DNA from 2 places in the Stenotrophomonas sp. 364 genome. Region 2 is predicted to be linked to the other one. Evidence: riboswitches for the same ligand, from Rfam matches in the RefSeq annotation. Region 2 holds a riboswitch; the other holds the start of a gene.
What was found. A riboswitch is a leader RNA that binds a small molecule or an ion and turns the genes downstream of it on or off. The one in region 2 is predicted to bind glycine.
Positions count from the first base shown of each region.

Region 1 (7,653 bases), 770 kb from region 2:
TGGGCGCGGCGCTGCTGGTGGTGGTGTTCGCCTTCGGCGGCACCGAGATCGTGGCGGTGGCCGCGGCCGAGACCGAAGACCCCGAGCGCAGCATCGCGCGCGCCATCCGCACCGTGGCCTGGCGCATCCTGGTGTTCTACATCGGTTCGCTCAGCGTGATCATCGCCGTGGTGCCGTGGACCAGCGAAGCGCTGAAGTCGCCCTTCGCGGCGGTGCTGCAGGTGGCCAACATCCCCGGTGCGGCCACGGCGATCACCCTGATCGCGGTGATCGCGCTGCTGTCGGCGCTCAATGCCAACCTCTACGGCGCCTCGCGCATGATGTACTCGCTGGCCCAGCGCCAGGAGGCTCCGGGCGTGCTGGGCTGGACCGACCCGCGCCAGGTGCCGATCATCGCGGTGCTGGCCAGCGTGCTGTTCGGTTTCGCGGCCACGGTGATGGAGCTGCTGTTCCCGGACAAGGTGCTGCCGGTGCTGCTCAACATCGTCGGCTCGACCTGCCTGCTGGTGTGGACCATCTCGCTGCTGTCGCAGCTGATCCTGCGCCACCGCGCCAACCGTGACGGCACCCGCCTGCCGTTCCGCATGGCCGGCTACCCCTACCTCACCGTGATCGGCCTGGGCGTGCTGGCGCTGATCTTCGGCCTGCTGCTGTCCGAGTCGCACACCCGCCTGCAGTTCCTGTCGATGGCCGCGCTGACCGCGGTGATCGCCATCAGCAGCGAAGTCGCCCGCCGCGTACGCGCCAGCCGCAGGGCGGATTGACGGTACTGCCGGCCGCTGGCCGGCTCATCACCTCACCGATCGGCATCGTGTGCGACGGGGCATCCGGCAAACAGAAACGGCCCGCTTGCGCGGGCCGTTTCCTGTTGCGACAGGGCAGGGAGGCTTAGACCTCCACGCCCTCGTCTTCCTTGTACGCATCCACGGGGATGCACGCACACATCACGTTCTTGTCGCCGTACACGTTGTCCACGCGCGCTACCGGCGGCCAGTACTTCTGCTGGCGCAGGCTGGCCAGCGGGAAGGCCGCCAGCTCACGCGGGTAGGCATGCGCCCACTCGCTGGCCGACACCGCGGTGGCGGTATGCGGGGCGTGCTTGAGCGGGTTGTCCTCGCGGTCCAGGCGGCCGTCTTCGATCGCGGCGATCTCCTCGCGGATCTGAATCATCGCGTTGATGAAGCGGTCCAGCTCGTGCAGCGATTCGCTTTCGGTCGGTTCCACCATCAGCGTGCCGGCCACCGGGAAGCTCAGGGTCGGGGCGTGGAAGCCGAAGTCGATCAGACGCTTGGCCACGTCCTCGGCGGCAATGCCGGAGGTCTTCTCCAGCGGGCGTACGTCCAGGATGCACTCGTGTGCCACCAGCCCGTTGCGGCCGGTGTACAGGGTCTTGAAGTGCGGGGCCAGGCGGGTGGCGATGTAGTTGGCGTTGAGCAGCGCCACCTGGGTGGCCTTGCGCAGACCGGCGGTGCCCATCAGGGTGATGTACATCCAGCTGATCGGCAGGATCGAGGCGCTGCCGAAGCTGGCCGCGCTGACCATGCCCACCGGGCCGTTGTCGCCCAGCTTGCCCGGCAGGAACGGCGCCAGGTGCGACTTGACCGCACACGGGCCCACGCCCGGGCCGCCGCCGCCGTGCGGAATGCAGAAGGTCTTGTGCAGGTTCAGGTGCGACACGTCCGAGCCCCACTTGCCGGGCTTGGCCACGCCGACCAGCGCGTTCATGTTGGCGCCGTCGGTGTACACCTGGCCGCCGTGCTTGTGGATGATCTCGCAGATCTCCACCACCTCTTCCTCGAACACGCCGTGCGTGGACGGGTAGGTCATCATGATCGCGGCCAGGCGGTCGCTGTACTTCTCGGCGTTGACGCGGATGTCTTCCACATCGACGTTGCCGTTGGCGTCGGTCTTGGTCACCACCACCTTCATGCCGCACATCTGCGCGGACGCCGGGTTGGTGCCGTGCGCCGAATCCGGGATCAGGCACACGTCACGGTGGTCGTCACCGCGCGAGCGGTGGTAGGCGCGGATCGCCAGCAGGCCGGCGTACTCGCCCTGCGCGCCCGAGTTGGGCTGCAGGCTCACCGCGTCGTAGCCGGTGCATTCCACCAGCATCGCCTCCAGGCTCTCGATCAGTTCCTTGTAGCCGGTGGCCTGGTCGGCCGGGGCCAGCGGGTGGATGTCGGCGAACTCCGGCCAGGTCACCGGAATCATCTCGGCGGTGGCGTTGAGCTTCATGGTGCAGCTGCCCAGCGGGATCATGGTGCGATCCATGGCCAGGTCCTTGTCCGCCAGCGAACGCAGGTAGCGCAGCAGTTCGTGTTCGCTGTGGTGGGTGTTGAACACCGGGTGGGTCAGGAATGCGCTGGTGCGCACCAGGCCGGCCGGCAGCGCGTCGGCGGTGCGGGCGTCCAGGGCATCCACGTCCACCGTGGCACCGAACAGCTGGCCCAGGGCCACGATGTCCTCGCGGGTGGTGGTTTCATCCAGGCTGATGCCAACCGCTTCGCTGTCGATCGCGCGCAGGTTGATGCGCGCGGCGGCGGCCTTGGCGTGGATCGCCTTGGCATCGATGTCCTTGACGTGCAGGGTGTCGAAGAAGTGCTCGCCCACGTTGACGCCGGCAGCGCGCAGCGCACTGGCCAGGATCGCGGCCAGGCGGTGGGTGCGGCGGGCGATCCGGGTCAGGCCCTCCGGACCGTGGTACACCGCGTACATCGAGGCCATCACTGCCAGCAGCACCTGCGCGGTGCAGATGTTGGAGGTGGCCTTCTCGCGGCGGATGTGCTGCTCGCGGGTCTGCAGGGTGAGGCGGTAGGCCGCGTTGCCCTGGGCGTCGACCGACACGCCGATCAGGCGGCCCGGCATCGAGCGCTTGTAGGCGTCGCGGCAGGCCATGAACGCGGCATGCGGGCCACCGAAACCGAACGGGACGCCGAACCGCTGCGAGTTGCCCACCACGATGTCCGCGCCCCATTCGCCGGGGGCGGCGATCAGGGTCAGTGCCAGCAGGTCGGTGGCCACGGCAACCAGGCCACCGCGCGCGTGCACGGCATCGGCCAGCGCCTTGTAGTCACCCACATGGCCGAAGGTGTCCGGGTACTGCAGCAGCACGCCGTAGGCTTCTGCTTCCATGGCCTCGGCCGGGGTGCCCACGCGCAGCACGATGCCCATCGGCTCGGCGCGCGTGCGCAGCAGTTCCAGCGTCTGCGGGTGCACCGCGTCGTGCACGAAGAAGGTGTCGGACTTGCTCTTGGCCGAACGCTTGGCCAGGGTCATCGCTTCCGCTGCCGCGGTGGCTTCGTCCAGCAGCGAGGCGTTGGCAATTTCCATGCCGGTCAGGTCGGCGCACAGGGTCTGGAAGTTGATCAGCGCTTCCATGCGGCCCTGCGAAATCTCGGCCTGGTACGGGGTGTAGGCGGTGTACCACGCCGGGTTTTCCAGCACGTTGCGCAGGATCACGTTCGGGGTGAGCGTGCCGTAGTAGCCCTGGCCGATGAAGGTGCGGAACACCTGGTTCTTGTCGGCGATGGCGCGGATCTTCGCCAGTGCCTGCACTTCGGTCAGCGACTCGGGCAATGCCAGCGCCGCCGGCGACTTGATCCCGGCGGGCACGATCGCATCGGTCAGTGCGTCCAGCGAGGCGTGGCCAACCACGTCGAGCATCTGCGCGATTTCGGCGTCGTTGGGGCCGATGTGGCGTTCGACGAACGCGTGGCTGTGTTCAAGCTCGCGCAGGGAAGGGGCACGCGGGACGGAAGTATTCTGGGACATGGCTGGCATCTCGAAGAGTGGGCACGCACGTTTGGAAGTCTGCCTGGCCGGGGTGCATCGCACGCGCGCGCGAACCACCGGACCCTGCGGTCTTCCTGGGTGCCCCTCTGTCCTTTTGCCTGAGAGTTTAAAAGCGCGCATCTGCGTGCTTCGTGCCCCTTCGGCGCCGGCAGTGGCCGGTCTCTCCAGAGTTTTGATGCGAGTGGTATCGGGCCTGAGCGATTACGGGCGTTGCGCCTTCGGCAGCGGGTGCTTCAAAACAAAGCGCCGCTTCTCCCACCATGTAGCCCGGCGATTATAGCCCAGCGGCTTTGCCGGCTGCGGCCCTACGCGGGATGAATGGGGGCCGCCAGACGCCCCGGAATGGGACCGGTGGCATGGTGCGGGGGCCGGCAAAGGCCTATCATGGCCGGATCCTCGTATTCATCTGGCGCCGCCCGTTCCGGGCTGGCGCCCGCCGTGCATTTGCGCATGGCCCAGACGGAAGACCGCATGACGCCCGCCTCGCCCTCGACCCGCCGCCTGGCCCTGCTGCTTGCAGGCCTGGCGATGTTCGGTCCGTTCTCGATCGACACCATTTTCCCGGCCTTCCTGCTGCTGGGCGAGCGCATGCAGGTGGACCAGGTGGCGGTGCAGCAGACCATCAGCGTGTACCTGCTGTTCTACGGCCTGATGAGCCTGGCGCACGGCCCGCTGTCCGATGCGTTCGGGCGCAAGCGGGTAATCATCGGCGGGCTGGTGCTGTTCATCGGCGCCTCGATCGGCTGCGCGCTGTCGCGCGACATGACCACGCTGCTGGTGTTCCGCGCGCTGCAGGGCGTCACCGCCGGGGTCGGGGTGATCGTCGGCCGTGCGGTGATCCGTGACCTGTACCACGGGGCCGACGCACAGCGGCTGATGAGCCAGGTGTCGATGATCTTCGGCGTGGCCCCGGCGATCGCGCCGATCATCGGCGGCTGGATCCTGCTTGGCGGGGGCGACTGGCCGCTGATTTTCTGGTTCCTGGTGCTGTTCGGGGTAATCCTGCTGCTGGCCACGGGCAAGTGGCTGCCCGAAACCCACCCGGTGGAGGCACGCACGCCGTTGTCGATGCGCGCACTGCTGCGCAGCTACCTGCGCATGGGCTCCAACCCGCGCCTGTTGCGGCTGGCGGCGGCCGGTGCGTTCAACTTCTCCGGCATATTCCTGTACATCGCCTCGGCGCCGGTGTTCGTCATGCAGCACCTCAAGCTGGGCGAGGGCGGCTTTGCGTGGCTGTTCATCCCCACCATCGGCGGAATGACGATGGGCTCGTTCCTGTCCGGGCGCATGGCCGGGCGCCTGACCGCGCAGCGCCAGATCGGCATCGGCTTCGGCCTGTGCGCGGTCTCGGCGGCCCTCAACCTCGGCTATGTGCTCGCGGTGCCGCAGATCATGCTGCCGTGGGCGGTGCTGCCGATCTTCCTCGGTGGCGTGGGCATGGCGCTGATCTTCCCGATCCTGGCGCTGGCGGTGCTGGACATGTACCCGCACCAGCGCGGGCTGGCCTCGTCGATGCAGATGTTCATCCAGCTGATGATCAACACCGTGGTGGCCGGTGTGGTCTCGCCGCTGCTCAGTGCCAAGCCGCTGCATCTTGCGCTGGGCTATGCCGGCTTCTTCGCCGTGGGGGCCAGTTTCTGGTACTGGGAACGCCACTGCGAACAACGCCGTGCGGTGCTGACCCCGATCGAATGAGCCGCCACGCCCGGCCACGTCTGCAGGGCTTGCTGCACCGGTATGGACGGGCGTGGAGAGGCGCGTGCGGTATCCTTCCCACTTTGATGCAGTCCGGACGTTCCTGATGTCGACCACCTCCAAACTGCGCCGCGACATTCGCCGGCGCCGCGAAACCCTGGCCGCCAACCGTGAGCAGGCCGCCGCCTCGCCGGTCGAACCGCATGCCGAACTGCGCGACCAGCAGCGCACGCTGCTGGCCGGCGTGGTGCGCCGCGACGGCGAATGGGTGCTGGGCATGGACGGCCGTATCGCCGGCCAGACCCCCAGTGCCGCCCGCGTGCTGGCGCTGATCATGCAGGCCGCCGAACTGCACGAACGCCAGGGCACGCCGGTGCGCCTGGTGTATTCGGATGCACTGAAGGACGCCGCGCATGCCGAGGCCAAGGCCGATGGCAAGGACTTCGAGCAGTTCAAGACCGAACTTGCGGCCAGCCTGAAGACCCCGACGAAATCCTGAGGCCGGGCGGGTAGAGCCACGCCATGCGTGGCTGCATTCAAGAAAAAACCGGCCTTTCGGCCGGTTTTTTTTCATGCAGCGATGGAGCCGACCAACGGCCGGCCCCAGCGCCCGGTCAGCGTGCCGCCGGTGCGGTCGCGGCCGGGGCGGCCGCGGCGGTGGCCGCCGGTGCCTTCCAGCCGCACATCTGGCCCTGGTTCTGCTGCTTCAACCAGTCGTTGACCGGGGTGAAGTACTCGATCATCGGACCCGCATCGAGCTTGTCGCCACCGGTGATCTCACGCAGCGTGGCCTGCCACGGCTGGCTGGCACCCTTGCTCAGCATCGCCCAGAACTTCTGCCCGGCTTCCTTGTTGCCGTAGAAGCTGCACTGGTGCAGCGGGCCCTTGTAGCCGGAGGCATCGCACAGGCCCTTGTAGAACTGGAACTGCAGGATGCGCGCCAGGAAGTAGCGGGTGTACGGGGTGTTGCCCGGCACGTGGTACTTGGCACCCGGATCGAAGAACTCCTCACCGCGCGCGCCCACCGGGGCCACGCCCTGGTACTTGGCCTTCAGGTCCCACCATGCCTGGTTGTAGTGGTCCGGGGTGATGGAGCCGTCGAACACGCCCCAGCGCCAGCGGTCGATCATCAGGCCGAACGGCAGGAACGACACGCCGCTGAGGGCCATGCGCATCTGCGCGTTGATGGTGGCCTCGCGGCTTTCCTGCGGCTTGTCGACCAGGCCGATGGAGTTGAGGTACTGCGGGGTCATCGCCAGCACGATGGTGTCGCCGATCGCTTCGTGGAAGCCATCGTTGGCACCGCCCTGGAACAGCGGCGGCAGCGGGTTGTAGGCCAGGTCGTAATAGATGTGGCCCAGCTCGTGGTAGATGGTGGTGAAGTTCTCTTCGGTAGGCTTGATGCACATCTTGGTGCGCACGTCGCCATCCATGTTCATGTCCCAGGCGCTGGCATGGCAGACCACGTCGCGGTCCAGCGGCTTGATGAACTGGGTCTTGTCCCAGTACGACTTGGGCAGCGCGGGCATGCCGAGGGAGACGTAGAAGTCCTGCGCACGTTCGGTCATCTGCTTGGCGGTACGCAGTTCGGCCTCGCGCTGCGCCTTGAACTGCGCTTCGACGGTGGCGCTATTGCCACCGGCCTTGGCCAGCGCGCCGCTGAGGTTGGTCTGGTACTGCTTTTCCAGTGCGGCGGTGATGTCCAGGCTGCCGGCGCCGGGATACGGCTCCAGCTGGTCCCAGAGGTTGGACCAGTCCTGCTGCCACATGTTGCCGAGCAGGTGGGCGGCGATCAGGCCACCCTCGGTTTCGGCCTTGTCCTTGCCGTAGGTGGTGTCAAGCTTGGTACGGGCGTAGCAGTGCAGCTGTTCGTACATGGGCTTGACCTGTTCCCACAGGCGGTCGGTTTCCGGGCCGATCTGCTCGGGGGGCATGTCGTAGCCGCTGCGCCACATCTGGCCGGCGTCGGCGAAGCCCATTTCCTTGGCACCTTCGTTGACGAGGCCGACGAAGCGCTGGTAGTCGGCGCGCATGGGTTTGGTGGTGGCGTGCCAGCCCTGCCAGGCGTCAAGCTGTTTGTCATAGTCGCGGCTGCGGGCGAGGACCTGTTCGAGGTCGCCAAGCTGGCGGCAGGTGGCGGGGTTGGCATCATCGGTGCAGTAC
Region 1 covers NZ_CP047135.1:3,037,991-3,045,643, reverse strand. Annotated here, with positions in the region: gene GQ674_RS13905 (amino acid permease) at 1-764, shown strand, start outside; gene gcvP (aminomethyl-transferring glycine dehydrogenase) at 889-3,783, opposite strand; glycine riboswitch at 3,872-3,973, opposite strand; gene GQ674_RS13895 (multidrug effflux MFS transporter) at 4,267-5,490, shown strand; gene GQ674_RS13890 (hypothetical protein) at 5,597-5,989, shown strand; gene GQ674_RS13885 (M2 family metallopeptidase) at 6,105-7,653, opposite strand, start outside.
Region 1: it holds a riboswitch for glycine, as region 2 does, so the genes downstream of both, gcvP (aminomethyl-transferring glycine dehydrogenase) here and GQ674_RS17130 (trimeric intracellular cation channel family protein) in region 2, are expected to answer to the same signal.

Region 2 (7,653 bases):
CACCTGCGGCAGTGCCGCCACCGGCAGCAGCCGGTAGGCCAGGATGCCGGACAGCAGCAGCGCCACCATCAGCAGCGTGGTGGCGACCGGGCGCTCGATGAAGGGCCGCGAGAGGTTCATGCGCCGGTCCGCGGCGCGTCCACCTGTGTTGTCGGCGTGGGCACCACCTCCACCGGCGCACCTTCGCGCAGGCCGTCGATGCCTTCTACCACCACCCGCTCGCCGGCCTTGAGGCCTTCGCGCACCGAGACGCGCTCGCCATCGGCCGGGCCCAGTACCACGTTGCGCAGGTGCGAGGTGTTGTTCGGCGCGATCACGTACACATAGCTGCCCTTGCTGCCGAACTGCACGGCGGCGTTGGGAATCACCACCGCATCGGCACTGCTGACCTGCAGGCGGATGTTGACGAACTGGTTGGGGAACAGCGCCTCGTCGGCATTGGCGAACTGCGCGCGCAGCTTCAGCGTGCCGGTGGCGGTGTCGATGCGGTTGTCCAGGCTGGACAGCACGCCGCTGCCGAGCGCCTGACGCTCTTCGCGATCCCAGGCTTCCACCGTGAGGTCGGGCGTGGCGCGCACGGCGGCCACCACCGCTGGCAGGTCCGGCTCGGGCACGGTGAACAGCACGCTGATCGGCGTGGTCTGGGTGATGGTGGCCAGCGGTTCGGTATCGCCGCTGCGCACCAGGTTGCCCACGTCCACGTTGCGCAGGCCCATGCGCCCGGCCACCGGCGCGGTGATGCGGGTGTACTGCAGCTGCAGGCGGGCTTCGTCCACCGCGGCCTGGTCGGTCTGCCGACGGCCCTGCAGCTGGCGCACCTTGCTCTGCTGGTCGCTCAGGTCCTGGGCAGAGACGAAGTGCTTGGCCTGTAGTTCGCTGTAACGCTTGAGCTGGGTCTGCGCGTTGTCCAGTTCGGCCAGGTTCTGCTGCTGGGTGCCCAGCGCACGCGTCAATGCCACCTGGTAGGGACGCGGGTCGATCTCGGCGATCAGGTCGCCGGCCTTGACGTGCTCGCCCTCGCGGAACGACAGCCGCAGCAGTTCGCCGTCCACGCGGCTGCGCAGGCTCACCGTATGCAACGGCGTCACCGTGCCCAGCGCCTTCAGGCGCACCACCAGGTCTTCGCGCACCACCGTGGCCACGCGCACCGGTGTTGCAGTGCTCGCGGGCGCGGCTTCGGCGGCCGGCGCGGGCGACAACACCCGCCAGGCGATCACGGCGGCGGCCAGCACGGCCCCGACCAACAGCGGTTTGAACAGACGACGGGAACGCGAGGGGAGCGGGGCAGACATGGGGCATCCTGCGCGTACGCCACACGGCGAACGCGTCCATGGTTTACCGGCCCGTGGGGGCAGGCGAGGCGAAGTGGGGTTGTCTGGCGGGGCCGCTGGTCGAATGCCGCAGCGTGGCTGGATACCGACCCGGGAGGGGCGGGGGCGTCATGGTACCGCGTGTGGGTGCCTGCACTCACATGACCTTGGTCATGGAGCGGAGACGGTCGGGTGCTACCGGTGCATTGAACGGTCCGTTCAATGCACCTCGTCGCGGTAGACGAACTTGGGCATTTCCCATTTGAAGTGGATGGCCAGCAGGCGCAGCAGGAAGCCGCCGCCCAAACACCACAGCGTGGCCGCGTTGATCGACACGCCCAGCTCCAGCAGGCCCAGGTAGGCCGCGCCGGTGAACAGGGTGATCACCGCATACAGTTCCTTCTGGAAGATCAGCGGCACCTCGTTGCACAGCACGTCGCGCAGCACGCCGCCGAAGGCGCCGGTCAGCATGCCCGAGATCAGCACGATCGGCGCGGCGTGGCCGGCATCGCGCGCCACCGCGCAGCCGATCAGGGTGAAACAGATCAGCCCCAGCCCATCCAGCACCAGGAAGGTGCGGCGGAAGTGGTGCATCCAGCGCGCCACCCAGGTGGCGATCAACGCCGCGCAGATGGTGAAGCCCAGGTACTCGGGGTGCTTCACCCAGCCCAGCGGATAGTGGCCCAGCACGATGTCGCGCAGCGAGCCACCGCCCAGCGCGGTGACGCAGGCAATGATGACCACGCCGAACAGGTCCATGCGCCGCCGTCCGGCGGACAGCGCGCCGGTCATGGCTTCGGCGGAAATGGCGATGAGGTAGATCAGGGAGAGCAGCATGGGGGAGGCTCCGGGCACGTCAGGCGGGGACGGAAGCACGCACATCGCACGCCAGCGCGGGGCACTGTCGTGAGGGTGGGATTCCGTTGCCGCTCCCGCTGTCCTTTTGCCTGAGAGTTCGGTGGCCAAGGCCACGTGCCCCTTCGGCGGGTCATTGAAGACCTCTCTCCAGATCGGCGTGCTGGATGCATGGTTGGTGGCGTTCCGAGCCACCGGCCTGAGCGATTATGGGAGCCTGCGCCTTCGGCGGGTGCCAGCGTGGCACCTCTGTCCTGCATCCGGGGCGGATTCTAGCAGCCGCCGGGCACTCTCCGGTGGATAATCCCGGTATGCCCGCTGAACCCGCCCCCTGGTACGTGTACCTGCTGGAATGCCGCAACGGCAGTTACTACGCCGGCATCAGCAACGATGTGGACGCCCGCTTCCAGGCCCATCTGGCCGGCAAGGGCGCCAAGTACACCCGCGCCCACCCGCCGGTGAAGCTGCTGGCCATGCGCGCCTACCCGGACCGGGCAACCGCCTCCAAGGCCGAATGGCAGCTCAAGCGGCAACCGCGGGCGCGCAAGCTGGCGTGGCTGCAGGCCACCCCGTAGCGCCGGGCTCTGCGCGGCTGCGCGTGGCGCTGGCTCGCCGTCACGGCGTAGGCCACAATCAGCCGACCACAGGGAGGGAACCAGGATGTTCGATCTCCAACGAAAGCCGCTGTCACGACCGCGCATGGCGTGGCTCCTGTCGTTCCCCGCACTGCTGTTCGGCCTGGTGATCGCCGCGCCTGCATCGGCGGCCACGCCCGTGAACGCACTGCGGTATGGCGACATCGCCCCGGCCGATTCCTTCCGTGCCGCCTACGCCCCCGATGCCATAGCGGCCGCGCGCATCTCGCTCGACCCGGGCAAGGTACCTGCCAACCTTCGTGGCCTGGTGCCGCTGGCCGAATACTGGGGCATCGGCGATGACGTCCTCCGCGAGATGCTGCAGGAGGGGGAGAGCCCGGCGAAGAAGAAGGCGCTGGCCGATGCGGTCAACCCGCACAATGCGGCGATCACGGCCTGGTTGGACAGTTGGCCGCAGGGCGAGCCAATGAGCGACGAGGCGGCCGCCTTCATGTACATGCAGCAGGGCCTGGACGAGATGGGGCTGTTCCAGGCGCGCTGATCCTCCTCTCTCTACCGGATGAACCCCTGCGATGACCCCGCTTGCCCTGCTGCTCGCCCTTGTCGGCGCTACTCCATCGGCCACCCCCGCCATCGATCCCGCCACGCGTGCCGCGATCGAAGCCACCTGCCTGGACTACGTGGACGGCCAGCTCGAAGGCGACCCGGCCCGCGTGGCGCGTTCGCTGCACCCGGACCTGGCCAAGCGCGCGATCCTCGGCGACACCCCGGATGAGCGCCTCGGCCTGCGCCGGATGTCGAAGGAAGAGCTGGTGGAACTCACCCGGCAGGGCGCATTGAAAACCCCGAAAGACCAGTGGAAGCGCAGCTGCACGCTGCTCGACGTCACCGGCAACGCCGCCTCGGTGCGGTTGGAAACGCCGTGGTTCGTGGACTACTTCCACATGGGCCGGTTCGGCGCGCGTTGGATCATCGTCAATGCGCTGTGGTACAGCAAACCCAAGGCAACAGCAAAGTGACGACCACGCACGGCGATAGCGAGGCGGGGTATCGGTTCGGGCCGAGCGAGGTCGATGCCGTGCTGCGTGCACGGCCGGAGAAGCGCTACGCCTATTTCGTCAATCGCGTGGCCGACTGGGAAGAAGTGTGGGGATTGCGCAACGCCGATGGCTGGGTGATGTCGGCCACCGATGCGGGTGAACAGGTGGCACCGTTCTGGCCGTTCCGCGCGTTCGCCGAACGTGCGGCGGTAGGCAGCTGGTCGAACACGTGGCCGGAAAGGATCGCGCTGCACGCCTTCCTGGAGCGCTGGCTGCCCGGCCTTGCCGGTGACGGTCGGCGGGTCTGTGTCCTGCCCGACGAACACGGCCAGGGCGCCACCGTGGAGCCTGCCACGCTGAAGGCCGATATCGAAGAAGAGCGGGAAAGACTCGAATAGTCTGCGGGAGACGAACGCGCGCGATTGACCGCCCGCCACGTCATCGCGATCATGCCATGAGCCCCGCGCGTTTCCACAATGCAAGCCCGCATTGCACCCCTGCCGACAAGGACGCCACATGACCGATACAACCGCACAACGACAGGCGCAGGCACTGGCCGCCATCCAGCAGGCCGTGGGCACCGAAGCCGGCGAAGACGGCGTGGATCTGTTCGCCGACCACCACCGCGACGAACTGCCGCCCAGCTATTGGCAGCAGCACCTGGGCGACGTTGCGCCGACGTCGGCCGCCATCATCGGCCTGCTGGAATTCAAGTCGGCCTGGGGCGAAAACGAGAGCGAGTATTTCGATTTCACCCTGCCGGGGGACGTCACCAACTACGTGGTGTCGGTGCACTTCGATGAAGCCGGCGAGGTCGACGGGATCGCGATGGAAAGCTGATGCACCGGGGCGAAGTCACCGCGATGGGTTCACCCCTAACGCGGCGGCAGCACGAACATCAGGAATACGCACACCACCAGAATGCCCACCAGCACCCAGCGCAGCCCCGCCGGTGACAGCACGCCGAACAGGCGCAGCGCGCTGGCAGCGAAGTGGTGCCCGCAGTTCGGACAACGCACCTGCATCTGCACGTGGCGCGGGGTGATCGCGTTGAAGAACATCGGCACACCGCTGCGCACCAATGCCCTGCGGCTGTCGAACACGGCCGCGCAGCCCGGACAGGTTTCGCGGTTGCTCATGGCGTGGGCGGCGGCGGGGTGTCGCTGGGCAGCTTCGGCCTGCGGTCCTCACGGTCATCCCCGAAGATGATCCGCGCACTGCGCTGGTAGCTCCAGTACGCCACCGCCCAGTTGAGCAGCACCACGATGCGGTTGCGGAAGCCGATCAGGAAGAACACGTGTGCGGCCAGCCAGAACCACCAGGCCAGCACGCCGGACAACTGCAGCCTGCCCAGGTGCACGATGGCCGCCATGCGCCCGATCGTGGCCAGGTTGCCGAAGTCCTGGTACTTGAACGGGCCCGGCGCCGGTTTGTCCTCCAGCCGCGCGCGGATGATCGCCGCCACGTGCTTGCCCATCTGCTTGGCTGCCGGTGCCACGCCGGGCACCGGCCGGCCGTCGGCCTGGCTGAGCGCGGCCAGGTCGCCGGCGACGAAGATCTCCGGGTGGCCTTCGATGGTCAGGTCGGGCTGTACCGGCACACGGCCGGCGCGGTCCAGCGGCACTGCCAGTGTCCGTGCCAGCGGCGAGGCGGCCACGCCGGCGGCCCACACCACGGTGCGCGCCGGCACGAACTGGTTGCCCAGCTGGAAGCCGTCGCCGTTGATGTCGCTGACCGGCGTACCGGTGAGCACTTCCACGCCCAGTTTTTCGAGCTGGCGGCGCGCTTTCAACGACAGCACCTCGGGGAAGGTCGACAGCACGCGCGGGCCGGCTTCCACCAGGCGCACCTTGGCGCTGGCCGGGTCGATGTGGCGGAATTCGTTGCGCAGTGTGTGCCGGGCAATCTCGGCCAGGGTGCCGGCCAGTTCCACCCCGGTGGGGCCGCCGCCGACGACCGCGAAGCTGAGCCAGGCGGCCTTGCGGGCCGGATCGGGCTCGGCCTCGGCGCGCTCGAAGGCCAGCAGCAGCTTCCGGCGCAGTGCGATGGCATCGTCCAGGGTCTTCAGCCCTGGCGCATCGGCGGCCCATTCGTCATGGCCGAAGTAGGCGTGGGTGGCACCCGTGCACAGCATCAGGGTGTCATAGCCCAGCGCGCTGCCGTCGGCCAGGGTGATCTGCCGGGCCTGCTTGTCGATCGAGGTCACTTCGCCCAGGCGCACTTCCACGTTGCGCTGGTCGCCCAGGATGTGGCGCAGCGGCGCGGCGATATCCGGCGCCGACAGGCCGGCGGTGGCCACCTGGTACAGCAGTGGCTGGAACAGATGGTGGTTGCGGCGGTCTACCAGGGTGATGCGCACACGCGCGCTGGCCAATGCCCGGGTGGCCCAGAGGCCGGCGAAGCCTCCACCGATGATCACCAGGTGGGGCAGGGTATCGCGGGTCATGCAAGGACTCCTTGGCGGGGGCCGGCCCTCCGGCCCATGGGTTCATGGTCGACGCGGCATATCGTCGCACGTGAAGCACGATGTTCACGCCGATGACAGATACTGGGTTCAGGGGCCGTCGCGCTGGCAGGCGGCGGTGGTCGCATCGCTCTGGAGGCTGACATGACCGAACCGGAAAAGCGCATCGCCCTGCTGATCGATGCCGACAACGCACCGTCGTCGAAGATCGACGTGGTGCTGGCCGAGGTGGCGCGCTATGGCGTGGCCAACGTGCGCCGCGCCTACGGCAACTGGAAGAGCCCGGCGCTGAAAGGCTGGGAATCGGTGCTGCATGCCTATGCGATCCGCCCGATCCAGCAGTTCGCCTACAGCCGGGGCAAGAACGCCTCGGACATGGCGATGGTGATCGATGGCATGGACCTGCTATACGCACGCAACCTGGACGGGTTTGCGATCGTCTCCAGCGATGCCGACTTCACCCCGCTGGTGATGCGCCTGCTTACCGACGGGGTCAAGGTGTACGGATTCGGAGAGAAGAAAACCCCCGAGCCGTTCGTCAATGCCTGCTCCAAGTTCACCTACCTGGAAGCGCTGGGGCAGGACCTGGCGGCAGATCCGGAGGTCGAGCACGGCAACGAGGAAACCCGGCCGCGCAAGAGTGGCCCCGAGCTGCGCAGCGACACCCGGTTGGTGCAGATGCTGCGCAGTGCGGTGGCCTCGGCCGAAGCCGACGATGGCTGGTCGCACCTGGGCCCGGTGGGCAGCCAGATCGGCAACCAGGCCTCGTTCGATTCGCGCAACTACGGCTACGGCAAGCTCAGCGAACTGCTGGCCGCCACCGGTTTGTTCGAGATGAAGAAAGACGGCAAATCCACCTATGTCCGCGCGCTGCCAAAGAAGGGCGCGGCCAAGGCGGCCAAGTGATGCACGGCGGGGTCCCGGTCAGTGCGTGGCGTGCAATACCGACAGCGTGCGCGCGTCGGACTGCTGGTAGCCGTCGATGACACCGCGGCCAAAATCCTGCAGCGTGCCGAACGACATCAGCACCAGCGCGGCGGCCAGCATCAGGTTGCGATGATGACGGCGGTAGCCTACGACCAGCAGCACGATACCCAGGCACAACAGACTGATTTCAAGGATCTGCGCAAACATTGCATTTCGTCCATGAGGTGACGGCCACGCCGCCGACCGGCGTATCGTAGCGCCACCGCGCGGTGCTGTGGCGCCGCTTCTGTCCGAACCGGGAAACCAACCATGCTGAAGATCTGGGGCCGCCACAATTCGAGCAACGTGCGCAAAGTCCTCTGGTGTGCCGAGGAAATCGCCGTGCCCTACGAGTCGATCCAGGTCGGCGGTGCCTTCGGCGGCACCCAGTCGCCGGAATACCGGGCGATGAACCCCAACGG
Region 2 covers NZ_CP047135.1:3,803,514-3,811,166, reverse strand. Annotated here, with positions in the region: gene GQ674_RS17140 (MdtB/MuxB family multidrug efflux RND transporter permease subunit) at 1-120, opposite strand, end outside; gene GQ674_RS17135 (MdtA/MuxA family multidrug efflux RND transporter periplasmic adaptor subunit) at 117-1,292, opposite strand; gene GQ674_RS17130 (trimeric intracellular cation channel family protein) at 1,530-2,147, opposite strand; glycine riboswitch at 2,238-2,329, opposite strand; glycine riboswitch at 2,338-2,432, opposite strand; gene GQ674_RS17125 (GIY-YIG nuclease family protein) at 2,477-2,740, shown strand; gene GQ674_RS17120 (hypothetical protein) at 2,865-3,302, shown strand; gene GQ674_RS17115 (nuclear transport factor 2 family protein) at 3,334-3,780, shown strand; gene GQ674_RS17110 (DUF2750 domain-containing protein) at 3,777-4,199, shown strand; gene GQ674_RS17105 (DUF2004 domain-containing protein) at 4,318-4,641, shown strand; gene GQ674_RS17100 (hypothetical protein) at 4,677-4,940, opposite strand; gene GQ674_RS17095 (NAD(P)/FAD-dependent oxidoreductase) at 4,937-6,247, opposite strand; gene GQ674_RS17090 (NYN domain-containing protein) at 6,410-7,171, shown strand; gene GQ674_RS17085 (hypothetical protein) at 7,190-7,399, opposite strand; gene GQ674_RS17080 (glutathione S-transferase) at 7,502-7,653, shown strand, end outside.